Regions from separate parts of the Arthrobacter sp. efr-133-TYG-104 genome, predicted to be linked through region 1. Evidence: riboswitches for the same ligand, from Rfam matches in the RefSeq annotation. Region 1 holds a riboswitch; the other holds the start of a gene.

Region 1 (14,952 bases):
CAGTGAGCTCGTGAGGCTGTAGGCGGGGGCAACGGAGGAAATACCGAGGACGACGACGGCGAGCAGGCCCAATTGGCCACTCTTGAGTCCTTTGCCGCTAATACCATGTTGTGTTCCGGCGGCGTCTGCCCCGTCATTGGGGAGGGAAGCGCCGTTCTTGCGGCCGATCATTTGGCTCATGTCAGTGACCTGTTCTTGAAGAAGCCGGTTGCTGTTGGGTGGTGAAGTCGATACCGCCGTCCCGGGTGCGAGCCCGCGAGCGTGGGGCTTCGAGGCAGGAAAGTTCAATCATGTGGGGCGTTTACTCCGTGAGACGACGATCACTAAATGAATAGCGTTCATTTAGTATGGCCGCTGTCACGCCTAAGTGCAAGGGGGTGCCTGTTGCCAGGCTTCTTGTTACGCGTCTGGGCGGCGTCCCGCCGTCGGTTGATCCCGACGTCGCAGGGCGTGTCAGTTATTGCTGTCCGTGGGTCAGCCCTTTGACGGCAACGTGAGGATTTCTGCTCCGGTTTCGGTGATTGCGATGGTGTGCTCAGTATGGGCAGTCCGGCAACCGGTCGCGCTGCGGAGCGTCCAGCCGTCGGCGTCGGTGACGAGCTCGGCCGTATCCGCCATGACCCATGGTTCCAGCGCCAGCAGCAAGCCGGGCTGCAGTTGGAATCCGCGGCCGGGCCGGCCGGCGTTGGGTACGTGGGGATCCTGATGCATGGTCGATCCGATGCCATGGCCGCCGAAATCAACGTTGACCGGGTATCCGGCCTCGGAGAGAACGGCGCCGATGGCGTATGAAAGGTCGCCGATGCGGGCTCCTGGCCGGGCTGCGGCGATGCCCGCGTCCAAGGCGCGGCGGGTTGTCTCTATCAGTGCCACGCTCTCGGCTGGCTGGGAATCTCCAACGACGAAGCTGATGGCAGCATCGGCGGCTATTCCACGGAGGGTCACTGCGAGATCGAGCGTCAGGAGGTCACCGTCTGCAAGGTTGTAGTCGTGCGGCTTACCGTGCAGGACTGCGTCATTGACTCCGGTGCAGATGTAGTGGCCAAACGGTCCACGACCAAACGACGGGGCGTAGTCGACGTAACACGATTCAGCACCTGCACCGAGGATCATCGTCTTGGCCCACTGATTTATCTCCAGGAGGTTCGTGCCTACTGCGCAGCGTTCCTTGAGTGCCTGCAGAATGTCCGCCACCAAAGCACCTGCTGCCTTGGCTCGCAGCAATTCGTTGGGGCTAAGGATCTCGATCATGCGGCACCTATCGTCAAGCGTCCAATAACTATCCCGGCCATATTAGTGTGGGCGCAAATCAACATCCGGACCAGTTGCACTGACACCGGCAGTTTTATAGACCGGCAGTGTTAAAAACAAGTCGACATCTGGTCCAGCTGCGAGGAACATTAAAGGACAGCCGTGGAAGGAGGTTGGTCATGTGCTACGCGTACTATGACAACTTCGAGCGGCGCACGAAGAAGGACTCCGCGCGCAAGCCCGAGATGCACCCAACTGAGGCAAAGGTGGAACAGGAGCCGCAGGCCCCACCAAGGAAGCCCCCGCAGGCAGAAGGCTCGCCGTGGTCGTTCCTGGTCCGCCGTCGTCGTGAATCCGAGGTAACCGAGCCAACAACGGAGCGTGTCCGCCAGGACGCCTAGCTCCGTCAGTTAGTGGCGAGGTTCCGTCAGTTAGTGGCGAGGAATTCCCGCGCAGCTGTTACGAGTGCCTCGGTGCCTTGAGTCAACGTCGGCTCGATGACAGGTGCAAAATGCGGGGAGTGGTTCGACGGGATGTCTTCCGGAAGGCGTCCCGTCGTCGCCCATTCCTGGAATAACGCCGGATCAGCGCCGCCGAGGAACCAGAAGACCAACGGAGCCCCGGCACCCTTTGCCAAGGCGCCCACATCCTCACTGCCCGAAACCGGGCCTGGGTCGATGACGTGGCCGGCGCCGAACTTCGCTTGGAACGCTTCGGTCACCCGACCTGCGGCCGCCTCATCATTGAACGTCAACGGAAAGTGGTCCTCATGGCTGAACTCGGGCTCCCGGGGAGCCCCGGAAGCAGCGGCTTCGCTGCGGACCACCCGCTCAATAGAGCCCAACACCTTGCCCCGCGTGGCGTCGTCGAATGAACGCACGCTCAACCCCAGCGTGGCCGTTTCGGGGATGATGTTGTTCTTGGTCCCTGAATGGATCTGCCCCACCGTGACCACCGCGGAATCGCTGGCGGCAAGCTCGCGGGCAACGATGCCCTGAAGCCGCACGGTTGCTGCAGCTGCCATGAGGACCGGATCGACAGTTGTTTCGGGTCGGGATCCGTGGCCACCTTGACCGTGCAACGTGATGGTCAGGGAGTCTGCGGAAGCCATGGCGACGCCGCCCCGTAGGCCCAACCAGCCGGCCGGGAACGGAGCTACGTGCTGGCCAAGGACGACGTCGGGCTTTGGCACCAAACCGTACAGTCCGTCATTCACCATTGCCTCAGCGCCGCCGCCCCATTCTTCCGCGGGTTGGAAAACCGCAATCAGTGTTCCCCGCCATTCCTGCCGCGCGGAGGACAAAGATTCCACGGCCCCGAGCAAGCAGCTCACATGCACATCATGCCCGCAGGCATGCATCACGGGAACTTCGTTGCCCTCCGGATCAATGCCAACTTCTGTACTGGCATAGTCCAAGCCCGTGGCTTCCTTGACCGGCAATCCGTCCATGTCAGCACGCAACATGACCACCGGTCCCGCTCCGTTCTCAAGCACGCCCACAACACCGGTTTTCCCGACGCCGCGATGCACCCTGAGGCCCAGTTGCTCAAGATGGCCGGCCACAATCCCGGCCGTTCGGACTTCCTGGAACGACAATTCCGGATGCGTGTGCAGGTCGCGGTACAGCTCTTGGAGGTCCATGCCCACAGCTTATCCACTGCACCACGCCGCGCTGCTTCAACAACTGCGTAGGTGGCCGGTCGCGGAGCACACTGGATGACATGACTAAATCCGACTCAATCACAACGCAGCAAACCACTGTTGAGGAATGGACCAAGGCGCTCGCCGAGTCCACTGGTTCTCCAGGGGGCGGAGCCGGCACCGGCGTCATGCTGGCAATTTCGGCGGCGCTAACATCCATGGTGGCCGGGTATACGGACGCGGACGGGGAGAATCGCGATGCTCTTGCAGGGATCCGGGGAAGAGCCAAGAAGATGCGCGAAGAGGCACTCAAATTAGCAGACGACGACGCCGTCGCCTCCGACGCTTTTGGCGCTGCCTTCCGCCTGGACCCGGGTCCGGAACGCGCTGAGGTAATCCGCCGCGCCTCCATAGAGGCCGCGAAATCGTCAGCAAGCCTGGGCGAGCGTGCCATGGAAGCCACCGAGGATCTTGCGTGGCTTGCCAAGCACGGGAATCCGGCGTTGATCGCCGATGTGGTGGTTGCCTTTGGAGCCCTCCGGGCAGCGATCGCCGGCGCCCGCACCAACGTGAGCTTCGATCTGGCCTCCCTGACCTCGGCCGGTACTCCCTTGGCGAAGGTCAGGGAACAGCACCCCGAACTGTGGGGGACCGTGGGCAGGCTCACCGAGGCCCTGGAGCGGATCGACGGGATCACGGCCAGCGTAGACGCGAAGGCGGCGCCAACAGAGGCGTTGTGAGGCCCGCTCTGCTGGCTATTCCCGGCGGGAAGCATGCAGAGCGGGCCACACAACGGTTATTGCGCCTTCGGTACGCGACGCAGAACGACGCCGGCAAGCACCGCCGCTCCAGCCATCAGAACCAGCCCAATCGCCGCGGTGATGTGGACGCCGGAGTCGAACGCGACCCGGGCAGCGGTCAGCAATGCCGCCGACGTCGGCTCAGGCAGGGTGCCCGCGGCGTCAACCGCGCCGGCCAACGTCTCCGAGGCCTTTCCGGCAACCTGCGAAGAGACGCCTGCGGGGATGACCAAGTTGTGCTGATAGGACGCGGTCAGGATGGACCCGAGAACGGCGGTGCCCAGCAGCGAACCGAGTTCATACCCCGTCTCGGAGATGGCCGAGGCTGCCCCCGACTTGTCCGCCGGAACAGAACCAAGGATGAGGTCGTTGGAGATGGTTTCCGCCGCACCAACACCTACCGCCAGTACGGTCAATGCCGACAAGAGGAACACTGGGCCCTCACTGTGGTTCCCGAGCACGGCTATGAGGTAGCCCGCCGCGCTGAGGGTCAGGCCACCGGCAACCACGAAGCCGGGCCGTACGCGCTTAACCAGCGGCACCACCAGCATGCCGGCCATCACGGTCGCCAAGAGGGCGGGAATCATGGCGATCCCGGCCTCCATAGGGGAACGGCCTTCAACGAGTTGCAGATGCTGGGCGAAGAAATAGATGAAACCCGTCATGGAGAACAGCGACAACACATTGGCCGCAATGGCCGTACTGAACACCTTGTTCTTGAAGAGGCTGACATCGAGCATCGGGCTGTCGATCCTCTGCTGGCGGCGAACAAAGAGAACGCCCATCACCAGGCCAAAAACGAGGAAACCGGCAGGCATGGCTCCAAAACCATGGATTGCGGATTCCTTGATGCCGTAAACGAACGGGGCCATCGTCACGATGGACAACACGATGCTTGGCGGATCAACCCGCCCGGGGTTCGCGTCCCTGGACTCGGGGATGAGCACCCTCCCGAAGGCCAAGAGCGGCAGCAACAGGAAAGCGGCCACCAGGAAGACTGCGCCCCACCAGAAGTGCTCCACCAGCCAACCACCGAAGATGGGGCCAAGGGCCGCCCCACCGGAAAAACCCGCTGCCCATACGGCGATGGCAAGCCGACGCCGGTTGGGATCGGTGAAGATGTTCCGGATCAAAGACAGCGTGGAAGGCATCAGCATGGCTCCGAAGATGCCAAGGGCGGCGCGACCGGCGATGAGCCACTCCGCCGAAGGGGCAAATGCCGTAGCAGCCGAAACCGCTGCGAAGCCTGTGCTGCCGATCATTAGCAACCGCCGTCGGCCGATCCTGTCGCCCAGGTTGCCCATGGAAACCAGCAAGGCTGCCAACACCAGGGGGTAGGCGTCGATAATCCACAGCAGCTGCACGCCGCCCACATCAAGGGATCGGGCGATCTGCGGCAGCGCGAAGGTCAGCGCGGTGTTGTCGACGGCGACCAGCAACACCGGGAACATCAGCAGTCCCAGCGCCGCCCAATCGCGCCACGGCGCTGTCCTGCCCAGAGCGGGCCGAACGGAGCGGGGAGCCTGAGTTGCGGACGGAGTGAACATGGCACTTACTATACCGTCCAGACGGTATAGTTTCAATTCAGATCAACCGATCCTTTAGGGAATGATGTAGTCATGCCACGAAAACCAGTTGCCCGCGACGCCGTCCTGGACGCCTATGAAGCCCTGCTCATTGAGGTCGGGGAGCGCGCTGCCACCCTCGACGCCGTCGCCAAGCGGGCAGGCGTGTCCAAGGGCGGGTTGCTGTATCACTTCCCGAATAAGGAATCTTTGATCACTGCTTTGCTGGCGCGCTTGGACCAGCTCGCGGAAGAGGACACGGAGAGGATGAAGGCAGCTCCTGAAGGAGCTGCTGTGCACTTCATTCGTTCCTCCCTGTGGGCTGACACGCCCATGGACCGCGCTTTCGTGGCTGCGACCCGCCTTGCCGAAGTGGCTCATGAAGAAACGAGGCTCAGGTTTGCCGCCATCCAGCAGATGTGGCTCGATGTCTTGGCAGAGGACGTGGGGCCGGACGTCGCCAAGGCCGTGAGCTATATGGGCGACGGCCTGTATTTCAACGCGATGTTCGAGGGCGGGCAGGACAATGGCAACGCCGGGCGGGCGGCCGACGTCGAGATTCTCTTAAGTGTCTTGGACCGGCTGCGGAACTAACGGGTCATCATTTGCGGGCAGCGGCGCCGCATAGGACAATTAACATTTGTGGCGTGCCTATCAAGGCGCCCATACACAACTGAACATGCCTTTGATCTGCGGCGGGAGAGTCCTGCAAGCAAGAGGTGCAGGCGCCGTAGGAGCAAATCCTCCCCAGGAATCTCTCAGGCCCATGCACCGCCGCGGCGAGGCAACTCTGGAAAGCAGCACAGCAATCGGCCCAACTCCGGGCAGGCTGCCGTGCTCACCGACGGTGCAAGCGATGATTGTCCACACAACGCGCGGAAACTCTCAGGTCCAATACAGAGTGGGGAGGGACCCAGCCGCTGTGGCGTACACAAACGCCGCCCAAGTAATGGAGTTCCCCGTGACGGTTAGTTCTGCCTCCACCACCTTCGTCGATCGGCATATCGGCGCACGACGCCAGGCCGACGTCGACACCATGCTCGCCTCCGTTGGCTATGACACGGTCGATGCCTTGGTTGACACCGCTGTTCCCAAAGACATCCGTCAGGACGTCGCACTCACGCTACAGGACGCGTTGAGCGAAGTGCAGGTTCTTGCTGAGCTCCGCAAGCTGGCGTCCAAGAACAAGACCGCTGTGCAGATGATCGGGCAGGGGTACTACGACACCGTCACGCCCCCTGTGATTCGCCGCAACATCCTTGAGTCTCCCGCCTGGTATACGGCATACACGCCGTATCAGCCGGAAATTTCGCAGGGCCGCCTCGAAGCGCTCCTGAATTTCCAGACCATGGTCCAGGACCTGGTTGGCCTCCCGATCGCCAACGCGTCGTTGTTGGACGAAGCCACGGCCGTTGCCGAAGCCGTCCTGATGATGCGCCGGGCGAACAAGTCCGCAGCGGCACGTGATGGCAAGACCGTCCTCGACGCCGACTGCCTCCCGCAGACCATCGCCGTGGTCAAGGGCCGTGCCGAGGCGTTGGGTTTCGAAGTTGAGGTCGCGGACCTGTCGCTCGGGCTTCCCGAGGGTGCCATCAACGGTGTTGTGCTGCAGCAGCCCGGCGTTTCTGGCCGGGTGTTCGATCACTCTGCTGTGATCGCTGAGGCCAAGGAGCGCGGTGCGTTGGTCACGGTTGCTGCCGACCTTCTGTCCCTGACGCTCATCACCCCTCCCGGTGAGCAGGGCGCTGACATTGCGGTCGGTTCCGCGCAGCGCCTTGGTGTGCCGTTGTTCTTCGGCGGCCCGCACGCGGCCTACATGGCCGTCCAGAAGGGCCTGGAGCGTTCCATGCCGGGCCGCTTGGTGGGTGTTTCCAAGGACGACGCCGGCGTCCCGGCCTACCGCTTGGCGCTGCAGACCCGTGAACAGCACATCCGCCGTGAGAAGGCCACGTCCAACATCTGCACGGCCCAGGCGCTGCTCGCGATCGTTGCTTCGATGTACGCGGTGTACCACGGCCCCGACGGCCTGAAAGCGATCGCTGAGACGGCTCACAACCACGCCCGTACCCTCGCGGCATCCCTGAAGGCTGCCGGCGTCGAGGTCCTTCACGGTTCCTTCTTCGACACCGTCACCGTCCGCGTCCCCGGTCGCGCTGCAGAGATCGTGGCTGATGCCGAGACCAAGGGCATCAACCTCCGCGGCATCGACGCCGACACGGTTGGCATCTCGGTTGATGAAACCACCACGACGGCGGTAGTGGCCGACGTTGCTTCGGTCTTCGGCGCTTCGGTTGCCGAGTCCACGGAGGGCTTCGCACTTGAGGGGTCCGTGGAGCGTACGAGTGACTTCATGCAGCACCCGGTATTCAACACGCACCGTTCCGAGACCCAGCTTCTCCGTTATATCCGTAAGCTCTCTGACCGGGATCTGGCGTTGGACCGCACCATGATTCCGCTGGGTTCGTGCACCATGAAGCTGAACGCGACCGCTGAGATGGAAGCGATTTCGTGGCCGGAGTTCGCCTCCATCCACCCGTTCGCCCCGGAGTCCCAGACCGAGGGGTGGCGTGAACTGATCAGCGACCTTGAGGCGCAGCTGACCGAGATCACCGGTTATGACCAAGTGTCCATCCAGCCGAACGCCGGGTCCCAGGGTGAGCTCGCCGGTTTGCTCGCGATCCGCGGGTACCACCGCTCCAATGGCGACGACCAGCGCAACGTGTGCCTGATCCCCGCATCGGCGCATGGAACCAACGCAGCGTCCGCCGTGCTGGCCGGGATGAAGGTTGTCGTTGTGGCCACCGCACCGGACGGCACCATCGACCACGTGGACCTCAAGAACAAGATCGAGGCCCACCGGGACGCGCTCTCGGCCATCATGATCACCTACCCGTCCACGCATGGTGTCTACGACGCCGACGTCCGTGAAGTGTGCGACGCGATCCACGAGGCCGGCGGCCAGGTGTACATCGACGGCGCGAACCTCAACGCACTCGTGGGCCTTGCCCAGCCGGGCAAGTTCGGCGGGGACGTTTCGCACCTGAACCTGCACAAGACCTTCTGCATCCCGCACGGCGGCGGCGGACCCGGTGTTGGCCCGGTCGCAGCGAAAGCACACCTGGCACCGTTCATGCCCGGCGATGCTGCGTCCTGGACCGAAGGCAACGGCGTCCCGATCTCGGCGTCCCGTTTCGGTTCGGCCGGTGTCCTGCCGATCTCCTGGGCGTACGTGAAGCTCATGGGCGGCCAGGGCCTGACCGACGCCACCAAGTCCGCGCTGCTCGCGGCGAACTACATCGCGTCCCGTCTCAACGACCACTTCCCGGTCCTCTACACGGGCGAGGGCGGACTCGTTGCCCACGAATGCATCCTGGACCTTCGCGAACTGACGGCCACTACGGGTGTTACCGCTGAGGACGTGGCCAAGCGTCTCATCGACTTCGGCTTCCACGCCCCCACCCTGGCGTTCCCGGTTGCGGGCACCCTGATGGTGGAGCCCACCGAGTCCGAGGACCTGGCCGAGATCGACCGGTTCATCGAGGCGATGATCACCATACGTGCCGAGATCGACCAGGTCGCCGCCGGGGACTTCTCCGTGCAGGATTCCCCTCTCCGCCGCGCACCGCACACGGCAGCCGCCGTCGTCAGTTCCGATTGGGACCGCGCGTACCCGCGTGAGCAGGCCGCGTTCCCCGTCCACCACCTCAAGCAGGACAAGTACTTCCCGCCGGTAGGACGCATCGACGGCGCAGCCGGTGACCGGAACCTCGTGTGCTCCTGCCCTCCGATCGAAGACTTCGAGAACTAAGGGGTTCCTGCAATGACTGAGAATTACACCGCTCTCTACGAAGAGCACAAGAAGCTCGGCGCGTCCTTCACGGACTTCGGTGGTTGGCAGATGCCGCTGAAGTACTCCTCCGAGTTGGCCGAGCACCACGCCGTCCGTAAGTCCGCAGGCCTGTTCGACCTCTCCCACATGGGCGAAGTCTGGGTCACGGGCCCCGAGGCGGCCGCCTTCCTGGACTACGCGCTGGTGGGCAAAATTTCCGCCATGGCCCAGGGCAAGGCAAAGTACTCGCTGATCTGCAACGCCGACGGCGGCATCATCGATGACCTCATCACCTACCGCCGCCCCTCCTCAGTGGAAGGCGAGGACAAGTTCCTCGTGGTTCCCAACGCGGGCAACGCCAAGGTTGTGGCCGCCGAGCTGCTGGAACGCGCTGCCGGCTTCGACGTTGTGGTGGAGGACGCCTCCGCGGCGACTTCCCTGATTGCCGTCCAGGGCCCCCTCGCGGAAGCCATCCTCCTGCGCCTGGTGCCGGCCGAACAGCACGCGCTGGTCCAGGATCTGAAGTACTACGCCGCCGTCGAGGTCCCGTTCACGTTCGACGGCGGAACCCAGGACCTGCTGCTCGCCCGCACCGGATACACCGGCGAAGACGGCTTCGAGATCTTCGTGCCCAACGAATCCGCGGCTGCGCTCTGGCAGGCGATCACCGAGGTCGCAGAAGACGGAGAGCTCGTCCCGGCAGGACTCGCCTCGCGTGACTCCCTGCGTCTGGAAGCCGGAATGCCCCTCTACGGGAACGAGCTCTCCCGCGAAGGGAACCCGTTCGCTGCAGGGCTCGGGCCTGTGGTGGCCGTGTCCAAGGAAGGCGACTTCGTCGGCAAGGATGCACTCGCGGCCCTGAAGGCAGACGGCGCCGGTTCCACCAACGGGCGCAAGCTCGTGGGCCTCAAAGGCCTGGGGCGTCGCGCTGGACGCGGGCACTACCCGGTCTTGAAGGACGGCGCAGTGGTCGGTGAGGTGACCTCGGGCCAGCCGAGCCCCACGCTCGGCTACCCGGTAGCGTTGGCTTATGTCAACGTCGAATTCTCCGAGGTTGGCACCCCGCTGGACATCGATCTCCGGGGGAAGAGCGAGCCGTTCGAAGTCGTAGCACTGCCGTTCTACAAGCGCCAAAAGTAAAACCCGCCGGTTTAGTTGTAGTCACCACACGTAAAGGAAACAGAATGCCCAAAGTAGCGCCCGAACTGCAGTACTCCGACGAGCACGAGTGGGTCTCCCGCGGCGAGGGAAACTCGGTGTCCGTTGGGATTTCCGAGGTTGCCACCGACGCACTGGGCGACATCGTCTACGTTGACTTGCCCGAGGTTGGAACTGCCGTAACTGCTGGCCAGACCTGCGGAGAGGTCGAGTCCACCAAGTCCGTCTCGGACCTGTACTCGCCTGTCACCGGCGAGGTCACCGAGATCAACGACGCCGTTGTCAGTGATCCGGCCCTGATCAACAACGACCCCTACGGCGCGGGGTGGCTCTTCAAGGTAGCCGCTGAGTCCGAGGGGCCGTTGCTTTCCGCCCAGGAGTACGCCTCCAAGAACGGCGGAGACCTTTCCTGATCTCTGTGCCCGCCATTTCGTGGGCTCGCTGCGCAGGACGCCGTACGCACGGCACTATCCGCAGCGAGGCCCCGAAACGGGCGCGGATGGGCGTAGCGTTGAATGCAGTAACTGAATAACTTGCGACGCCGGATTGCCGCCTTTGGGGGCCGTCCGGCGTCGTGCTTCGGTCGCCTTCCGTCACGAGCGGGAGTGGCCATCCGGCAGGACCATCTGCCGGAACGCCTCAAGTTTTATGAAGGAATCACGGCTATGGCTGTTGGTGTTTTTGATTTGTTCACGGTCGGCATTGGTCCGTCGAGTTCGCATACGGTGGGGCCGATGCGGGCTGGCGCGGTCTTTGCGCGGGAGCTTGTGGATAGCGGCGTGCTGGGGGACGTTGCGGGTTTACGGGTGGATTTGTATGGATCGTTGGCTGCGACGGGTCGTGGGCACGGGACCATGACGGCGACGTTGTTGGGGTTGGAGGGGTTTCAGCCCGAATTGATCCTGCCCGATGAGGTGGAGGAGCGTCTCGCGGCGATCGCTGACACCGGGTTGTTGAACCTTGCTGGTGCTTCGGGTGGGGGTGTGCAGCTGCCGTATGCGGTGGAGGATATGGTGCTGCATCCGTTGACGGTGTTGCCGCGGCATACGAACGGGATGAGGTTCGCGGTTTCTGATGCTGAGGGGAACGTTCTCAAGGAGGCGACGTTTTTCTCGGTAGGTGGCGGGTTCATTGTCCGTGAGGGTGAGGAGAACGCGGCCCGGGCTGAGTTGGAGGAGTCGAAGAAGGAGTTGCCGTTGCCGTTCCGGACGGCGGCCGAGTTGCTGGGCCGGTGTGCCTCGAAGGGGTTGGGGATCAGCGACATCATGTTCATCAATGAGCGGGCGTCCCGGTCTGAGGAGGAGATCCGGGAGGGCTTGCTGCATATTTGGGCTGTGATGGAGGCCTGTGTTGAGACGTCCTTGAAGCGTGAGGGTGTGTTGCCTGGTGGGTTGCGGGTCCGGCGTCGTGCTCCTGATTGGTTGGAGCGGCTCCTGAAGGAAGACAAGGACCGGAATGATCCGAAGTACTGGCAGGAGTGGGTGAACCTGATCGCGCTGGCGGTTAACGAGGAGAATGCCTCCGGTGGCCGGGTGGTCACGGCTCCCACGAATGGTGCTGCGGGGATCATCCCGGCAGTGTTGTATTACGCGTTGCACTACGCCCCGGGCATGGAGAACGCCACCCAGCGGGACCGCGATGATGTGGTGGTGAAGTTCTTGCTCGCTGCCGGTGCCGTGGGTGTGTTGTATAAGGAGCAGGCGTCCATTTCCGGTGCTGAGGTGGGGTGTCAGGGCGAGGTGGGGTCGGCGTCGTCGATGGCTGCTGCCGGGCTGGCTGAGGTGATGGGTGGTACGCCGGGTCAAGTGGAGAACGCCGCGGAGATCGCGATGGAGCACAACCTGGGGCTCACCTGTGATCCGATCGGCGGGTTGGTGCAGATCCCGTGTATTGAGCGGAACGCGATTGCTGCGGCGAAGGCGATCAATGCCGCGAAGATGGCGTTGTGGGGCGACGGGACACACCGGGTGTCCCTCGATGAGGTGATCGTGACCATGCGGGAAACGGGCAAGGACATGTCCGATAAGTACAAGGAAACCGCGATGGGCGGCCTCGCCGTCAACGTCGTCGAATGCTGAGCGCAACCACCTGATTTTTTGATCCCGATAGACTGGGTCCTGCATGTCCGCATGCACGCTCCACTCTGAACACCTACGCTCAACACGGCACCAAACCCTGAGATTGGACACGGCCACCTTGCGAGAATTTACCGCCCGCTTTGCCACCGCCGAGGAAACCGATAACTGGGACAAGCACGTCACGGCGAATCCCAACGGCGGCAACATGCTGCAGTCGGACGCCTATGCGGCAGTCAAGGACGGTAACGGTTGGCTGGTCCGCCGCCTGGTGGTGGAGACTGCCGACTACGCCAGCTACAACCTGTTGCTGGAGAAGAAGTTCCCGGTCCTCGGCCGCCTCTGGTACCTCATCAAGGGGCCAGACGCCGCCTCAGTCGAGGACATCAAACCCATGCTCACGGCCGTTGCGGCCCTGGCGAAGGAACAGAAGCTAAACGTCTTCACCATCAAGGTAGAGCCCGACGTCGTCGAGTCACCTGAGGTGACAGCGCAACTGCGGGCAGCCGGTTTGGTCAAGGCTCCGAACATCCAGTCGAACGACTTCACGGCGATCCTGGACATCTCGGCACCGGCCAATGAAGTGCTCAGGAGCATCTCGTCACGGGCCCGGAACGCCGTCCGCAGGGCTGAACGCGAGGGGTGCGAGGTTCTGCCGGCCGAGCCGGGCGAGGACAGCTACCGCAAGCTCTACGCCCTGATGCAGAACACCGTGAACGCCAAAGGCGCCATGCCGCTACGCAGCTACGAGTACTACGCCACTTTCTGGGGCGAGTTCTGCAGCCGCGGCCAGGGACACTTTTTCTTCGTCTACGAGGACGGGGCACCGAGCGTCGGCGCGTTCGTCATCAATTACGGTTCTAAGGCTACGTACAAGGACGGCGGTTCCACGCAGAACCGTAAGCAGTACGGCGACTCGCACTTGGCCCAATGGGCAGCCATCCAGCGGATGCAGGAACTCGGCTGTGTTGAGTACGATTTCTGCGGAACCCCTCCGGCTGCCCGCATCAAAGACAAATCCCACCCGCTGTACGGCCTTGGATCCTTCAAGACGAGCTTCACCAAGACCGTCACGGATTTCGTGGGGTGCTACGACATGGTCCTGAGCCCGCTCCGCTACAAGCTGTGGCTCAAGGGTGCCGAGAAGGTCTTCCGTCGACTCGAAACAATGCGCACCGGCGGCCAGTTCTACTGAGCGCGTAAGAACAGGCAACAAGCACGGCCCGGCCCGGCTACTCACGGGTGCAAAATCTACTTTTAGGTGAGGTAATTTCTTTGACACCGATTCAGGCTGGAACCGAGATGGAATTCGTGATTCTCAGCGACACTGATTACGAGACGTTCGCCAAAGGACACCCTCAGGGTAGCTTCATCCAATCCATGGATCTGACCAGGTTCCAGCGCGCACGCGGGCAGGAAGTGGAGCTCTTCGGCGTTACCAGGGGTGGAAGCCTCATCGCTGCCGGGAAACTCGTCTACGCGTCGAATCGCTTCGGTTACAAGACCGCGGACTGCGCCAAGGGCCCGCTGATGGATTATTCCGACGCCGTGGCGGTGCGCTTCGTCGTCGAGCAGTTGAAGAAGCACGCGGCTACCAAGAAGGCTGCTGAACTGCGGATCTCACCCAACGTCCGGTACATCGCGCGGGATGAGGAAGGCGCGGAACACCCGGAGATCGAGGACAACCGGCCTCTGATGAAGGAATTGCAGGGCCTTGGATTCCAGCACCAGGGTTTCGATATGAACTTTGCCAACATCAACTGGATGTTCGTGAAGCAGCTCGACGGGATCGCGGATTCCGAGGAACTCATCATGGGCATGAACTACCGGACCCGCAAGGCCATCCGTAAGGCCGAGAAGAACGGCGTCTACCTAGAACAGGCCACCCTGGAAACACTGGACGACTTCTACAATGCCCTCAGCACGGCAGGGGATGAGAAGGGCTTCACCTACCGCGAACGCGAGTACTACGAGCAACTCCTCCGCAACACCTCCGATGAGTTCACCAAGCTCATGATGGCCAAGATCAATATCCCTGAGTATCGGGCGTCCATCACCGAGCGCCTGGAAGCTGAATCCAAGACGTTGGCCGAGCTCAAGCGTGAGGTCGAAGAAACCGGCAGCAAAAAGAAGGCCAACCGGATCAAGGTTGTACAGGACCTCGTGGACAGCTACGAGCGGAGCCTAAAGGACATTGAACGATTCCCGGACTCGGTGGGCGTGGCCACCGTTGCCGCCATCCACTTCGCATGCTCAGGTGATGAACTGGTGTGCGTCATAGGTGGAACCGTCCAGGACTACATCTATTTCAACGGCGCAACATCCCTTTACTGGGGCATGATGCTCCACGCGCTGAACAACGGGTACTCCCGTTACAACTTCTATGGCACGTTCGGAATCCAAGGCCAGGACGAGACTGGTCACGGCGGTTACGAATTCAAGAAGGGATTCGGCGGCGAAGTGGTCCAACTGGTTGGTGATTTCGTGGCGCCCGTGAATCCCTTGGCATTCACCGCGTACCGCACGGCCAGGAAGCTTGCAGGGACTGTCCAGACGGTTCTGGGAAGATTACCAGTAGAGAAGTTGCCCGTACTGAGGAAACTCCGGAGAAACCGCTGATCAAAAAGGCGCT
Region 2 (14,952 bases), on a different contig from region 1:
TTGGAATTGGTCGATACCCCTGACGGGGGTTACAGGATTCTCATGGTGGATGCTGAGGACACCTTGATGGGGCTTTCGAAGCGATATGCATCGGTGGATGAGGCCGCCAGGGGAGTCGAAGCCATCCGGGAGGTGGCCGGGACGGGACTGCTCAGCAGGGCGTCATCGGAACGGTATGCGGTGCTCATGCTGGAGGAGCCTGAGATTGACTCGGCTCTGGCGGGGCAGGCCCCGCGCGCACGCGTGGAGGTGGGCTAGGAATGGCAGAATCAAAGTCCGGCAAGGCAACCCCAACCGCAGGAAAACGGCGCGGCGTCCTCTTCGATGTGGATGGAACGCTGATCGACTCCAGTTACTTCCACGCAATGGCTTGGTGGCAAGCCTTCCGCCGGGAGGGCTTGGACGTCCAGATGTCCGCCATCCATCGCTGCGTGGGAATGGGCGGGGACAAGCTGATCCAAGCCCTGGTTCCGGGTTGCTCCGAGGATATGCAGGAAGACTTGAAGTCAGCACACGGCGCTGTGTTCTCGACCTTTTGGCCCGCGTTGCGGACTTTCGATGCTGCCAGGGAGCTGTTGTCCGCGATCTCGGAGTCCGGCTTGGCTGTGGGCTTGGCATCCTCTGCCCAGGAACGCGACCTTGAGGTCAGCAGGCAGCTTCTCGACGGCGAATCCTCCGACGGCGGCGGATCCTCCGACGGCGACGGAGCTGCCATCGATGCTTGGACCAGTTCCAACGATGCCAAGGAAAGCAAGCCTGAGCCGGACATTCTCCTGGCGTGCCTGGAAAAGCTGGAGCTCAGCCCCGAAGATGTCGTTTTCGTTGGGGACGCGGTGTGGGACGTGAGGGCCGGCGCCGCAATCGGGGTGCCCGTGATCGGCTTGCTGTGCGGTGGAATCAGTGAGGCGGAGCTGCGCGATGCAGGTGCCGCAGAGGTCTATGACAACCCGCGGCACCTGCTCGAGCAGTTGGAATCCAGCATCATTGGGCGGCTGACCAAGGGACAACCCAGCGCTTAGCGGCGGCGATCCGTCAGTCCTTTATCCTTGGGGCGCCGGTTCCGCACCGTCCAGATGATGATGCCGATGATGATGATGGCTGCCGCGATAGCCAGAATCCACGGCACCACGTCGGTCCGTTGTTGTTGTTGCTGGCCGGTCTCTCCCGTGCCCGGATTGTTGGGTCCGGTGCTTCCGCCGGTGGACGGGCTGGGCGCGTCTGAGTCGGATGCGCCGGTCGTCGCCGTAGGGGAGCTGCTGGGCGTTGCGCTGGCGGCGGTGACATGGCCCTGAGTCGAGACGGCGGCGGCGGCCGCAACAGCCGTAGCGGCCATCGACCCGGAGAACAGGGCCAATGCCAGGGTGGTCATGGCTAGTCTATGAAGCATCGTTTCTCCTTGGTGAGGGTGTGGCCGAGCATCATTTATATTAGTAAGCATACTGACTAAACCATGAATTGCGGAGAAAACTAACGATTCAGCTTGTCAGTGTCCGGTTCCGGGTCACCGATATGGCCCGGAGCGTTGGCGGCGAGGACCCGCTGCACAAAGGCGCTATATTCCTCCATGAAGTGGCGCAGCAGACCTGCGGTGGCCTCGTCCTTTACTGAACCGTCGTCGTCGTAGGCATCCGCGACAAAGCGGATGTACGCCTCGGGGGCATTCAGCTGCGGTGCGTCGAGGAAGCTCAAAACGCTTCGCATGGACGACTGCATGACCGCCGTGCCAATGCCGCCAGGCGATGCGCCGATGATCCCGGTAGGTTTGCGGGCGAATGAATTGGTGCCCCAAGGACGGGAGCCCCAATCGATGGCATTCTTCAACGCGCCCGGGATGGAACGGTTGTATTCGGGCGAGATGAACAAGATACCGTCGGACGCTGCGATGGCATCCTTCAGGTCTTTCCCCACTTGGGGAAAGTCGCCGTCGTAGTCGGAGCTGTAAAGAGGGAGATCCTTGATGGCGATCTCGTGGAACTCCAACTCGGGCGGGGACACGCTGATGAGGGCCCGCGACAGGACGCGGTTGATGGATGTGCTGGACAAACTTCCGACGAAATAGCCGATCTTGAACGTTTCCACGGGGGCGTTCCTTCCCGACGGCACGGCCGGAACCGGCTCGTCGACGGTGTGGCGGCTGGTTGCCTCCAGCTTCAACTGACCCTAGTTGACTTGTGCACATAGCGCAGCCCCCTACTCCCCTCCCGCTCCCCGCAGTCATAGACTCATGCCAACTGGTTCGGGTTGCGGAAGAGGGGTGGCGGGTGAAGGCAGGCGTAGCACGTGAAGCGCTCGACGGCGAGCGTCGCGTCGCGGCGACGCCGGAGACGGTCAAGCAACTGACGGAGTTGGGATTGGCAGTCGAAATCGAGTCCGGCGCAGGCCTTGCCGCGGGCCACAGCGACAGCGATTACCGGAAATCCGGCGCTTCGGTGGTGCAAGCCCTGGACCTCGGGACGCTCGACCTCTATTGCCACGTACGTCCCATGAAACCTTCGACGGCGGCGGCTCTTCGCAGGGGCGCCGTCACCGTGGGCCTCGGATCGCCGTCGTCGGAATTGCCCACTGTCCGTGCCCTCGCCCGCAGCGGGGTGACCGCGTTTGCTCTGGAACTGGTTCCGCGCATCTCGCGTGCGCAGTCAATGGATGCCCTGACCTCCCAAGCCTTAGTTGCGGGCTATCGCTGTGTACTGGAGGCCGCAACACGCTTGCCGAGGTTCTTCCCGCTGTACATGACAGCTGCCGGCACCATTCCGCCGGCCCGCGTGTTGGTTCTGGGCGTGGGAGTTGCCGGCCTGCAGGCGATTGGCACGGCCAAGAGGCTCGGGGCCAGGGTGTCGGCAAATGACATCCGGCCTTCATCTGCAGACGAGGTAGCTTCCATGGGCGGAACCTTCATCAACCTGAACCTGGAGACAGCGGAGGCTTCGGGCGGATACGCGCGTGAACTGAGCGCAGATCGTGGAGCCCTCCAGCGGGCACTCTTGGCTCCGCATGTAGCCCAGTCGGACGTCCTGATCACCACCGCCGCGGTCCCGGGAAGGCGGGCCCCGCTCCTGGTGAGCCGTGAGATGGTGCAGGGCATGCGCCCGGGGTCGGTGGTGGTGGATCTCGCGGCAGAATCCGGAGGGAATGTTGAAGGGAGCATCCCGGGCGAGGTTATTTCCATTACTACCGCGGATGGCTGCGGCGCGGTCACGCTGGTGGGGATGAGGGACGCTGCGTCGGCCATGCCTGCAGACGCCTCGCGGCTATACGCCAAGAACGTTGCCAACCTTGTCGCGTTGATCACCAAGGACGGAGTTGTCGCCCCGGACTTCGGTGACGAAGTGGTGGCGGGTACCTGCCTAACGTACGACGGCGAGGTGCGGCACGAACCCACCCGGGCGGCGTTGCTTACCCTCGGCGACCCCGACAGCAAGGTGGGCTGATGGACGGCATGAGCTTGTTGACCATCACCGTGCTCGCGGTGTTCGTCGGCTTCGAGGTAGTTTCCAAAGTGTCCAGCACGCTGCACACACCCTTGATGTCCGGCGCCAACGCCATCCACGGCATCATTCTGGTGGGCGCTATCATCGTGGCCGGCCAGGCCATAGAACCCCCGGTGCTGGTGGTGGCTTTGGTGGCGGTGGTGCTGGCAACGGCGAACCTCGTGGGTGGCTTCGTGGTGACCGACCGCATGCTCGAGATGTTCCGCGGAAGGGGCCGCCCGCCGTCGTCTGCCGGATCAAGCGCCGAAAACCGGGGCAAGGAGTGGCGCCCGTGACGCTACTCAGCCCCACCTGGACGGCGCTTCTTTACCTCGTCGCTGCGGCGTGCTTCATCGTCGCACTGAAGGGACTGAACTCGCCCCGAACAGCTCGTCGTGGCAACCTCATCGGCGCCTTGGGTGCGTTCCTGGCCGTGGTGACGGTGTTTGTTTCAGCGAGGATGGAGAACATCCCCTGGATTATTGCCGCAATGGCCGTGGGAGCCGGAGTTGCGGCCCCGGTGGCCAGGCGGGTTCAGATGACCCAAATGCCGCAGCTCGTCGCCTTGTTCAACGGGGTAGGCGGTGGAGCTGCAGCCCTTGTGGCTCTGCTCGAGCTTCCCCATCACGACGATCCTTGGATTCGGCTGGCGGTGGTGTTTACCTTGCTCGTGGGCGCCGTGTCCTTCGCAGGTTCCGGCCTGACCTTTGCCAAACTCCAAGGTTTGATGACTACACGCCCAGTAACGTTTCCGGGCCTTCCCGTTCTGATGGGCGCGGTATTGCTCGCTGCCGTGGCTGCGGGTGCTTCTGTCGTGTTCAGCGGCTCATCGCTGCTGGCCTTGGCTGTTCTGCTTCTCGGACTGTGGACAGGCGTCCTCCTTGTCCTCCCGGTGGGCGGCGCCGACGTCCCGATCGTCATTTCTTTGCTGAACGCGTTTACCGGACTGGCCGTTGCGGCGTCGGGACTGGTGCTGGGAAATGTCCTCCTTGTGGTCGCGGGCACACTGGTCGGAGCATCAGGAACCATCCTCACCCGCGCCATGGCTGCGGCGATGGGCCGCAGCGTCGCGGGAATCCTGTTCGGGGCATTCAAGGGCGGTTCCACGGCAGGTTCCACTGCGGTGAGTGATCGCCCGGTCCGTTCCTCCAGCGCAGAAGACGTTGCTGTACTGCTGGGATATGCGCAACGGGTCATCATTGTTCCGGGGTATGGGTTGGCCGTGGCCCAAGGGCAGCACACGGCGGCAGAATTGGCACTTGCATTGGAAAGCCGGGGGATTGAGGTGGACTTTGCAATCCACCCAGTGGCGGGGCGGATGCCTGGCCACATGAATGTCCTGCTGGCTGAAGCCAATGTTCCGTATGAATCACTCAAGGAAATGGGTGACATCAACCCGGAGTTTAAGACCGCGGACGTCGCCCTGGTCGTCGGGGCCAACGACGTCGTCAATCCGGCGGCAAAAACCGTCTCCGGATCGCCGATCTACGGCATGCCAATCCTTGAGGTCGCGGACGCCCGCCAGGTGGTGTTCCTCAAACGGTCCATGCGCCCCGGCTTTGCCGGCATCGAAAACGAATTGCTGTATGAGCCCCAGACCACGCTGCTGTTCGGGGACGCAAAGGAATCGCTCACCAAGGTCCTCGGAGCGGTCAAAGCCCTCTAGGAAGCAACCCGCGGTAGCCCGCCACGAGTCCGGACCGCAAACCGCGTCATGTACGGAACATCCACGGCACTCGTCATTTGCAGGGGGTGGCCGTTGGAGCCGCGTGCTGTGATCCGCCGCCGGGCCTTCCAGGCTGTCCTTGGTTGCGGACAGACGGATGGCTAGGAGTCGATTTTGTATCACGGGATGAAGGATTTCACGCGGGGTCCTGGCGAAAGTATGCCGGGAAAGATCGTGTCCGATTGGCGGCAACTCCCGGGCCGGGTGGTTCAGGTTTGGCACTACGATCAGCTCGTGGACGAAGGATCGGTTGAGACCGTGACCGTAGACGGCGGCGTCCTGTGGTTAAAGCAAACAGGGCCAATAGAACGGCGCATGGTGGTCAAAGAGCTCGGCATAGGCCAACAGGTTCGCGTCATAGGCTGAATCACCCTGCCTGCGGAGGGTCTTCCCGGGCTGTCCGCGCGAACCTAAGCTTGGGACGGTACGGCGCTCACGCGTCGAATACCAACGTCCAAGCGAGGTTGTGCCATGACAGTGAAACTCAACAAGAAGGCCTTCGAACACGCCAAACAGCTGATCGACGACGGCAAGGTGGTCAAGGATGCCCGCGACGACTGGAGCGAGCACGCCCCGTCCACCAAGGATGAGAATTCGTTCTTGGACAAGCACGGTCATGCCGAATACTCCAAGTGGCACCTGGGAGTGGACGACGACCACCCGGACGATCAAAAAGGGCACTACAAGTTCCCCATCGGGGACTTCAAGAAGATCCACCGCTGCGCAGTGATCTCCGCGGAGAGTCGCGCCGGCCAAAATGATTACGACGATATTCGCGCAGCCCTCGGGAAGCTGCTGGAAACGATCGACGCGGACTGAAGCCACATGGGAAGACTCATCTACTCGGCCATCATGTCCATTGACGGTTACGTCGCGGACCGCGACGGCAAATTCGACTGGAGCGCTCCGGACGAGGAAGTGCACCGTTTCATCAATGAACGCCAACGCCATATCCGGCACCACTTGCTCGGACGCCGCCTCTACGACGTCATGAGTGTCTGGGACACGTGGGATACCTCGTCCGAGCCGCCTTTCATCGATGACTTTGCGCAGCTTTGGCGCCGGGCGGAGAAGGTGGTCTTCTCGCGAACCCTGCAGGATCCGTCCACTCGCAACACCAGGATTGAGCGGGAGTACAGGGCTGACGACGTCCGGAAACTCAAGGCATCGGTAGCAACAGATATCTCCATCGGGGGCCCCGAACTCGCAGCCCAAGCGTTCCGTGATGGACTGATCGATGAATGCCAGTTGGTTATGGTCCCGGTCATCGTAGGTGGCGGGAAGAAGGGGTTGCCCGCAGACTTTGGTACCCGACTGGAACTCGTTCAGGAGCGCACGTTCGGCAACGGAGCAATTTTCCTCAAGTACCGGGTGCTTAGCTGACGGTGGATCTGGCCAGGCGTTCCTTCCCTGTTGCCGGGGGCCGGCTTAGCGGGAGTGGTCGGAGCCCGGGCCTTGGACGGGAGTGGCAGCGTGGCTGGCTTTCCGGGGTTCGGCTGCATCCTTCAACAGGTCGCGGATCTCGGCCAACAAGGCTGTGTCCGCGGGAAGAGGCTTTTCCTCCGGCTCCGCCGCTCCGAGGCGGCTTTTGACCATGGAGTTGACTTTGTTCATCGGAGCAACGAAGACGAAGTAGACCACCGCGGCGGTAATCAGGAAGGTCACGACGGCGGTGAGGACGGCGCCGATGTTGACGAACGTGGCAGGGTTGTCCTGCCAGATCTTGAAGCCAAGTCCATCAGCCTTCATTCCACCGGCAGCGGCTATGACCGGGTTGATGATGTTCGTTGTAAAAGCGCCAACCAATGCGGTGAATGCACCACCAATGACCACTGCAATCGCAAGTTCGATGACATTGCCGCGAAGTATGAACTCTTTGAAACCCTTAAACATGGAGTGTCCTCAGATCGGGTACAGGTGTCTGTGGCTGTGACAGGTTTATATGGCCACGGCAGGACGGTTATTTCCGGCCCCACTTCATGACTCACCGGGCACCTGTGGCGGTTATTTGTGGCCCCACCTTCAACGTTGGATTCATCACTGGATGGATGCGGCGGAAGGCTGGTCTGGATGGAGTCGAGAGTGGAGTTGTTCGCGCGGATTCGAAGGGACGCCCGGGTTAAGGGCCTGTCGGTTCGTGCGTTGGCGGTCCGGTACGGGGTTCACAGGCGAACGGTAAGGCAGGCACTGGATTCAGCTGCCCCTCCGGAGCGTAAACAGAGACAAGGCGTGTCCTGAAGGCTGGAGCCCTTCCAGGGCGCGATCGATGCGATGCTGACCGAGGACACGACGGCGCCGCGGAAGCAGCGCCATACTGCACGCAGGATTTTGGCCCGGCTCATCGAAGAGCACGGTGCGCAGGAGCTGTCGTATTCGACGGTGCGGGATTGTGTGCGGGTCTGCCGCGCCCAGATCGATGTGGAGGCCGGCCGCCGGGTTGAGGTGTTCGTTCCCCAGGAACACGCCCCCGGAGCGGAAGCCGAGGTGGACTTCGGTGAAGTCTGGATCATGCTGAACGGGGTGAAGACGAAGTGCCACATGTTCATCTTCCGGTTATCACATTCGGGCAGGGCCATCCACCGTCCCTGACCGGGCGGCAGGCGGATCTACCCGCCCCAGGCTCAGGAAGCCTTTCTTGAAGGCCACGTCGAGGCCTTCAAAGTTCTGGGCGGCGTCCCGACTAAACATATCCGCTATGACAACCTCACCAGTGCTGTAACCGCTGTGGTGTTCGGCCAGGGCCGGCAGCGCCGGGAGAACGACAGATGGGTGTTGTTCCGTTCCCACTACGGCTTCGACCCCTTCTATTGCCAGCCCGGCATCGCCGGGGCCCCAGAAAGGGCGGGGTTGAAGGTGAGGTGGGCTGGTTCCGCCGCAACCGGCTTTCACCGATGCCGGTTGCTGACTCCCTGGACGAGCTCAACGACCGGATCCGCAAATGGGAAGCCCAGGACGAGGACAGGAGGATCAATGACAGGATCCGCACCATAGGCCAGGACTTCGAGATCGAACGGCCGTTCCTGGCCCCGTTGCCGGCAGAGGAATTTGATCCGGGTCTGGCGCTGAACCCGAGGGTCGACAGGTCCTCGATGGTCACCGTCCGGATGGTGAAGTATTCCGTCCCGGCCCGGTTCATCGGCCGGAGGGTCAGGGTCTCATTGCGGGCGTCCGAGGTCGTGATGTTCGATGGCCGCACCGTGGTCGCCAGGCATCAGGGGCTCGCCGCCCGGTCCGGACAGTCGGTCCAGCTGGACCACTATCTCGAGGTCCTCAAAACCAAGCCCGGCGCCCTTCCAGGCTCCACCGCTTTGGCAAGGGCGCGAGAGTCCGGGACGTTCAGCAGCGCGCACGAGGCATTCTGGGCCGCCTCCCGCCGGGTCAACGGCGACGCCGACGGGACCCGTGAACTCATCGACGTCCTGCTCCTCCACCGGTCCATGGACGCCTGCGACATCCACGCAGGCATCACCGCGGCCCTCGTAGTGGGCGCGGTCAGCGCCGACGTCGTCGCGGTCGAAGCCCGCAGACACGCCACGACATCTTGCCGGAGTGGGGCCAGTTCCGGCCGTCATCCCCGTGTTCATGCTGAAGAGAAAGTGCAACGAGTTCTCAGTCTCACCCAACGCCGCCTCATGGACCCCGCCGCCGTCATCGCCGGGCTGCCACCTGATAGCCGGCCACTGCCCTCAGTCCGTGCCTATGACGAGCTGCTGGCCAAACGTTCCGAACACCCCGCAGGAACCGCGTCAAAGGAGAACATCTCATGAGCCCCACCGCACCGGCGACCACCATCACCCCGGCCCTGCGCCGGCGGCGAGGCCTGGCCGAACAGGCAGCGGTTGCCGCCGTGGACCAGGCCTGCCGCCGACTGCGCCTGCCCACCATCCGGGCAGTCCTCGATGAAGCCCTCGCCGTCGCGGGGAAGGAACAACTCTCGTACCAAGGCTTCCTGGCCGAACTGCTGCTGGCCGAGTGCGACGACAGGGACCGGCGCTCCTCGATCCGGCGCGTGAAAGCCGCGAACTTTCCCCGGGACAAGTGGCTCGGGGACTTTGACTTCGACGCGAACCCGAACATCAATTCCGCCACCATCCACACCCTGGCCACCGGAGAATGGATCCGCAAAGGACAACCCCTCTGCCTGATTGTAGACTCCGGAACCGGCAAATCCCACCTGCTCATCGGACTCGGCACCGCCGCCGCGGAGAAGGGCTACCGAGTCAAATACACCCTCGCCACCCGACTCGTGAACGAACTCATCGAAGCCGCAGACGAGAAGGTCCTGGCCAAGACCATAGCCCGCTACGGCCGCGTGGACCTGCTCTGCATCGACGAGCTTGGCTACATGGAACTTGACCGTCGAGGCGCCGAACTCCTCTTTCAGGTCCTCACCGACCGTGAGGAGAAAAACTCCATCGCCATCGCCTCCAACGAATCGTTCTCCGGCTGGACCAAAACCTTCACCGACCCGCGCCTCTGCGCCGCCATCGTGACCGGCTGATCTTCAACGGCACCATCATCGAAACCGGCACCGACTCCTATCGCCTGGCCCATGGCATCGCGCGTAGAAGTTCGGAACAGGTGAACAACCCCGCTGCAGGAACCCAAGGTCCCCGCAGAGGTGAATCCGACCTCATGCCACGGGCGCCGGCAGGCACTGGGTAACTCACAACGAAACTTTCCCCAAAAGTATCCGATACGGCGTCCGCGTGGGGTAGTTTGATCGCTATGTTGACCGGATTCAAGAATTTCATCATGAAGGGCAACGTCGTAGACCTTGCCGTCGCCGTCGTGATTGGTGCCGCCTTTGGTGCCGTAGTCACGGCCCTAGTCCAAAGCGTTCTCATGCCGTTCATCGCGGCCTTGGTCGGATCTCCGAACTTCGATAGCTTCGCCGTCGTGACCCTCAACGGAAACGACATTAAATTCGGTGTCCTGCTCACAGCAATTGTTAACTTCGTGCTCGTGGCGGCAGCCATTTACTTCGTCATCGTCGTGCCCATGAACCACATGATCGAGCGCCGCAACCGGCGCCTCGGCATCAACCCGGACGTCAAGGAAGAAGCGGCCGAAGACCCCCAGATTGCCCTGCTCACGGAAATCCGGGATTCCCTACGGCAAGACCGCAGGCCCTAATCAAGTCGGCGGACCCAAACCCGACCAAAATCCGCTTTCAGGGCTAAAGCGCCGCCTAATTGCTTCGGTACGCTTACGTTCCGCAGAGCGATGCTTCGATAGCGTGTCTCTCAGCGGCGCAGGGATAAATCCCGGCGTTCGTGCAGCCGCAGGCTGGCTGGGCTTGTTTTCCGTCATCGATGAAAGGACATGAAAGTGGCTGTTTCGATTGAATTGGGCAAGGCATTGGGCAAGGCCTACGAGAACTCGACTCTGGACGAGGTCCTGTCGGCCCCGCCCTCGGCTCTTGCCGGCCTGACCGAAAAGCATGATGAACTGCTTGCCGGTATGGGAATCAAAACATTCCGCGATCTGGGAAGCAACAAATACTTCGCTACGGCAGGTGTACTGGTCGCGCTCTCCGGCAAGGTCGGGTAGTCGGTCTGGACTGTTTGTGCGCCTAACTGAAAAGGTCCGGCCCGGCGCACGCCAGGTCGGACCTTTTCCATTCCAGAATGGATTTCTCCCCCTCAAGAGATCTGACATGCTAGCAACGACGGCGCCCCGACTCCATACCCCCGACCGGCATCTGCCGTTCCCCCGGGCGATACAGGAACCCTTAGCCAACCGGTGCGAAAACCGTCCCGCCAGCCCGAGACCCACAACAACGTTCCGTGAACCTGGGGCCACTTTCAATCGCCCCTCTGGGGCCAAAAATACTTTGACGCAATCATGTCTCGCTCTGCAGAGATCAAACTACCATTCCGGGATGTCAAACAAGTGAGAAGCAGGGGGTGATGTGGATAAGTAAATCTGGGAGGTGTGCGTTGGTTTTGAGGGAAGAACCGTCCGCGCACCCATGCATGTATGGTTGCGCTTCTTCAAACGGACCCGTTATGGTGTGAAGCGTGTCACTCAGGTGGCGCAACGCTTTTGATCTGCGGCGGGAGAGTCCTGCCGGTACATCCAGTCAGGCGCCGTAGGAGCAAATCCTCCCCGGGAATCTCGCAGGCCCATGTACCGCCGCGGCGAGGCAACTCTGGAAAGCAGCACGGATAACCGGGCTCACCGACGGTGCAAGCAGGCATAACGTGGAAACACGGTCTGCGGAATCTCTCAGGTCCAAGACAGAGCGGGGAGGAACTTTTATTCATCGTGGCGCTCACTGGGCCGTGAATCATGGAGTTCCTCTTGACCGTTCAATCAACCCCTACCGCTTTCGCGACCAGGCATATCGGCGCACGATACAAGGCCGACGTCGACACTCTGCTCAAGGCCATAGGGTACGACTCTGTCGGCGTGAATGCTGACCGCCGTGTGAGGCCCGCTCTGCATGGAAAGACCCTACCCAAGGGTGCAGATCAGGCCACGCAACGCCCGAAACAACTACGCCCGCCAGTACGCCAGCGAACCAGGACCTGATCCATGCTCCCCACCCGCGTTGAAATCATTCCCACCGACGGCGTTGTTGCCCGGGTCGCTGAAGCCCTGCCGAAGAGCACCATCATCAGTGTCACGTGCCTTCCGCACCATGGAATTGGCCCCACTATGGGGACCGCTATCCAGCTCAGTGAACTGGGCTACGCAGCGGTGCCACACTTAGCTGCGAAGTGCCTCGATAGCCGGGCCCAGCTGCAGCGGATTCTTGGCGACTGCGCCAGTGCAGGCATCTCTGAGGTGTTTGCGATTGGCGGTGATGCGCCCCATCCGGCGGGACCGTATTCCACCGGCGTTGAACTTGTGCGGGATATTGCAGACATCACAGGCGGGAAGATGGCGGTGGGGGTGGCAGGATACCCAGAAGGCCACCCAAACATCAACGGACTGCAGTTAGTGGAAGCCTTGGCTGCCAAACAGGAATACGCCACAAGGGTGGTGACCCAGATGTGCTTCTCGGCCAATGCGATCCACAATTACGCGGCGTTGCTCCGGCGGGAGGGTGTGCACCTTCCGGTCTGGGCCGGTGTTGCCGGGGCCGTGCCTAAGACAAAGCTCATCTCGCTGGCCAGCAAGATCGGTGTGGGTTCCTCCCTCAAATTCCTCAGCAAGAAGGGACCGCTCGCCAAGAGACTCCTGATGGGTGAGCGGTATTCACCGGATGCGCTGATACATGACTTAGCTGCGCAGCCCGGAATCGAGGGAATCCAGCTTTACAGCTTCAACTCCTTAGGCGCGGTCATTTCGGCCTAGCAGCTACTCCTTTCGCGCTCCTCCGGGGCTCTCCGCGCAGCAAGGCCGGGCCTGGGGGCGGTCATCCGAGCACTCGAATATACGCACAGTTTTTGCTCAAGATCGCCACAATCTTGGCGCAAGGCCTGTTCCGGCCCTTGGCTGGAAGGCTGATGCGTTTGTTCATCGCATGGATTCCGTCCGCGTCGAATTGAGCCGTGTTACCCAGCGGTAGGCCGGAATTGGCGGCGCTGGTCCAAGTAGTCAGTTACATAGGACTGAGTAGTTGCATGCCGGGTATGGGTATTTTCCTGCTCTGTTCGGATGAAAAAGTGGCGTACACGGAACGCTAGCCACTCGGTGCGCGCTCACTGAACCATGGGGACATCGCTTCATCCGCCACCCTCGGCCGGATGGTTGGGAGTTGCCTGGCGGCTCCCGGGGACCGATCAACCAAGGAGTTACATCATGCGCAAACTTTCCAAGAAGAGCCGGGTCACCGCCGCAGTCGCAGGCGTCGCTTTGGTAGCGGTAGGTGGCGGAGCCGCTTACGCGTACTGGACCACCACGGGCTCCGGAACTGGAGCCGCAACCAACTCGGCCGGTGGCGGCACTGTCACCCTTCATGCGACGTTTGCGGGCGGTCTCGCACCGGGCAATCAGGTCAATGTTGCGTACACGGCGGACAACTCCACCACCTCAAGCACCGTGGTCGGTGCTCTCTCCGCTCACGTGACCACCGACGTCGCCGGTTGCCTTCCTGCCTGGTTCGACGTCACCGCCGTGACAAGCAACAGCCCAGTGGCTGCGAACTCCACCGGAACGTCTGTGGGCTCCGGTGTGCTGAAGTTTATCGACAGCACCACCGTCAACCAGGACGCCTGCAAGTCCGCCGTCGTGACAGTCAACGTCGGCAGTCTCTAGACTCCACCGGCCGGGGACCACCCTAGGAGTGGCGGTCCCCGGCACACGCATTTCCCCATGTCCCGAATGCACAAGCTATCGTCCGAAAAGAGCCTTCATGGACCGCCGGCCAGAGCGAACAGCACCCGTTCACCGAGTTGGTATACCCCTCCGTGCGCTGCTGCTTGCACTCCTGGTCGCCGTTGTGCCGGTGGCCGCCCTCGCCACTAGCAACGCACCGGGCAACAACGCACAGGGCAACAACGGGCAGGGCGGCACTGCGAAGGTAAGCAAAGGGATCACGGTGGCTCTGAGTCCTTCAAGCCGAACCGTCGACCAAGGGCAGTCCGCCAGTTTCACGGTGTCAGCGACGTCGACGGGAGGCTTCACCGGGCCTGTCACCTTCGCAGTGAGCGGACTTCCGGACGGTGCGACAGCGAGCGCGGCGCCGGCGTCGTTGGTGCTTGCCTCCGGCAGCACCGCGCAGGCGACGCTGACGGTTTCCACAGCAACCACGACGCCGTCGACTAAAACAGACTTCACGGTGACTGGTACCAGCGGATCCACCCTGTCCAATGCGGCTCCCGGGCAGTTGCAGGTCCTGGAGGTCAAACGCACGTTCGGCCTTTCCGGCTCGGTGACCGGCCTGCTCGCGCCGGGTGTTTCGAGGTCGCTGAACCTCCAGATTTCCAATCCGCAGAACAAGAGCATCGCTGTGACAAACCTTTCCGTGGCCATCAGCCAAGTGGTCCGGACCCCCGCAGCAGTTGCGGCCAAATTACCCTGCTCTGCTGCCGATTACAGGATCACCCAATACTCGGGGGCGTATCCGTTGACCGTGGAACCAGGCACTCGCTCACTTTCCGCCTTGGGGGTACTCGAGGCGAACTGGCCGCAGATCAAAATGCTTGACACCCCCCAACTTCAGGATGGCTGCAAGGGCGCGACGGTCCAGTTCACTTTCACGGGCACCGGAGAGGCCAACTAAGATGACGACCCTTCGACTTCCGCGCATCCTGAGCCCAGGAAGGCTTGCACGAACGGCAGCCACGACCGTGGTTCTTTGCATCCTCGGCGGCGCAGGATCCGCCTACGCCTACTGGGCTTCAACCGGCATCGGCGCCGGCTCGGCAGCGAACGGCACCATGCAGACCGTTACGGTGGACGCACTCGTCCCGGGCGATACCCTGCAAACCAGCCTGGTCCCTGGCGGAACCGCCGACGTCATTGTTCGGGCTACCAACCCGAACCCACAGGCGGTAACAATCTACGGCATTACTTCCAGCGGGGCCGCGACTGCCGACGCCGCCCACTCCGGCTGTACAACAACGGGAGTGACATTCACGCCTCCGCCTGCACCCATGGCGTCCCTGACAATTCAGGCCAACAGCTCCATCCTCGTGACGCTGCAGGGTGCCGCCAGCATGGGCACCGGTTCAATGTCCGCATGCCAAGGTGCGCAGTTCAGCATCCCCGTCACGTTGGAGGTACGCAAGTGACCCGCCGCCATCACCACGCTTCCGTCGGCTTTGGCAGGTGGAACCGCGTTGCCCTGATCTTGGTGGGCATCCT

What was found. A riboswitch is a leader RNA that binds a small molecule or an ion and turns the genes downstream of it on or off. The one in region 1 is predicted to bind glycine.
Region 2: it holds a riboswitch for glycine, as region 1 does, so the genes downstream of both, QRN04_RS11840 (methylenetetrahydrofolate reductase) here and gcvP (aminomethyl-transferring glycine dehydrogenase) in region 1, are expected to answer to the same signal.

Annotation. Positions count from the first base shown of each region.
Region 1 covers NZ_JARVTA010000001.1:48,996-63,947, forward strand. Annotated here, with positions in the region: gene QRN04_RS00265 (APC family permease) at 1-180, opposite strand, end outside; gene map (type I methionyl aminopeptidase) at 475-1,251, opposite strand; gene QRN04_RS00275 (hypothetical protein) at 1,431-1,652, shown strand; gene QRN04_RS00280 (amidohydrolase) at 1,679-2,899, opposite strand; gene QRN04_RS00285 (cyclodeaminase/cyclohydrolase family protein) at 2,974-3,633, shown strand; gene QRN04_RS00290 (MFS transporter) at 3,690-5,240, opposite strand; gene QRN04_RS00295 (TetR/AcrR family transcriptional regulator) at 5,313-5,852, shown strand; glycine riboswitch at 5,945-6,042, shown strand; gene gcvP (aminomethyl-transferring glycine dehydrogenase) at 6,220-9,066, shown strand; gene gcvT (glycine cleavage system aminomethyltransferase GcvT) at 9,079-10,227, shown strand; gene gcvH (glycine cleavage system protein GcvH) at 10,272-10,658, shown strand; gene QRN04_RS00315 (L-serine ammonia-lyase) at 10,911-12,323, shown strand; gene QRN04_RS00320 (lipid II:glycine glycyltransferase FemX) at 12,427-13,515, shown strand; gene QRN04_RS00325 (peptidoglycan bridge formation glycyltransferase FemA/FemB family protein) at 13,623-14,939, shown strand.
Region 2 covers NZ_JARVTA010000015.1:6,081-21,032, reverse strand. Annotated here, with positions in the region: gene QRN04_RS11915 (hypothetical protein) at 1-258, shown strand, start outside; gene QRN04_RS11910 (HAD family hydrolase) at 261-1,019, shown strand; gene QRN04_RS11905 (hypothetical protein) at 1,016-1,387, opposite strand; gene QRN04_RS11900 (NADPH-dependent FMN reductase) at 1,468-2,079, opposite strand; gene QRN04_RS11895 (Re/Si-specific NAD(P)(+) transhydrogenase subunit alpha) at 2,262-3,428, shown strand; gene QRN04_RS11890 (NAD(P) transhydrogenase subunit alpha part 2) at 3,428-3,763, shown strand; gene QRN04_RS11885 (NAD(P)(+) transhydrogenase (Re/Si-specific) subunit beta) at 3,760-5,133, shown strand; gene QRN04_RS11880 (hypothetical protein) at 5,320-5,559, shown strand; gene QRN04_RS11875 (hypothetical protein) at 5,665-6,012, shown strand; gene QRN04_RS11870 (dihydrofolate reductase family protein) at 6,019-6,576, shown strand; gene mscL (large conductance mechanosensitive channel protein MscL) at 6,622-7,086, opposite strand; partial or broken gene istA (IS21 family transposase) at 7,264-8,960, shown strand; partial or broken gene istB (IS21-like element helper ATPase IstB) at 8,957-9,747, shown strand; gene mscL (large conductance mechanosensitive channel protein MscL) at 9,922-10,329, shown strand; gene QRN04_RS11845 (hypothetical protein) at 10,525-10,746, shown strand; glycine riboswitch at 11,243-11,341, shown strand; gene QRN04_RS11840 (methylenetetrahydrofolate reductase) at 11,734-12,498, shown strand; gene QRN04_RS11835 (hypothetical protein) at 12,946-13,401, shown strand; gene QRN04_RS11830 (hypothetical protein) at 13,499-14,368, shown strand; gene QRN04_RS11825 (hypothetical protein) at 14,370-14,879, shown strand; gene QRN04_RS11820 (hypothetical protein) at 14,876-14,952, shown strand, end outside.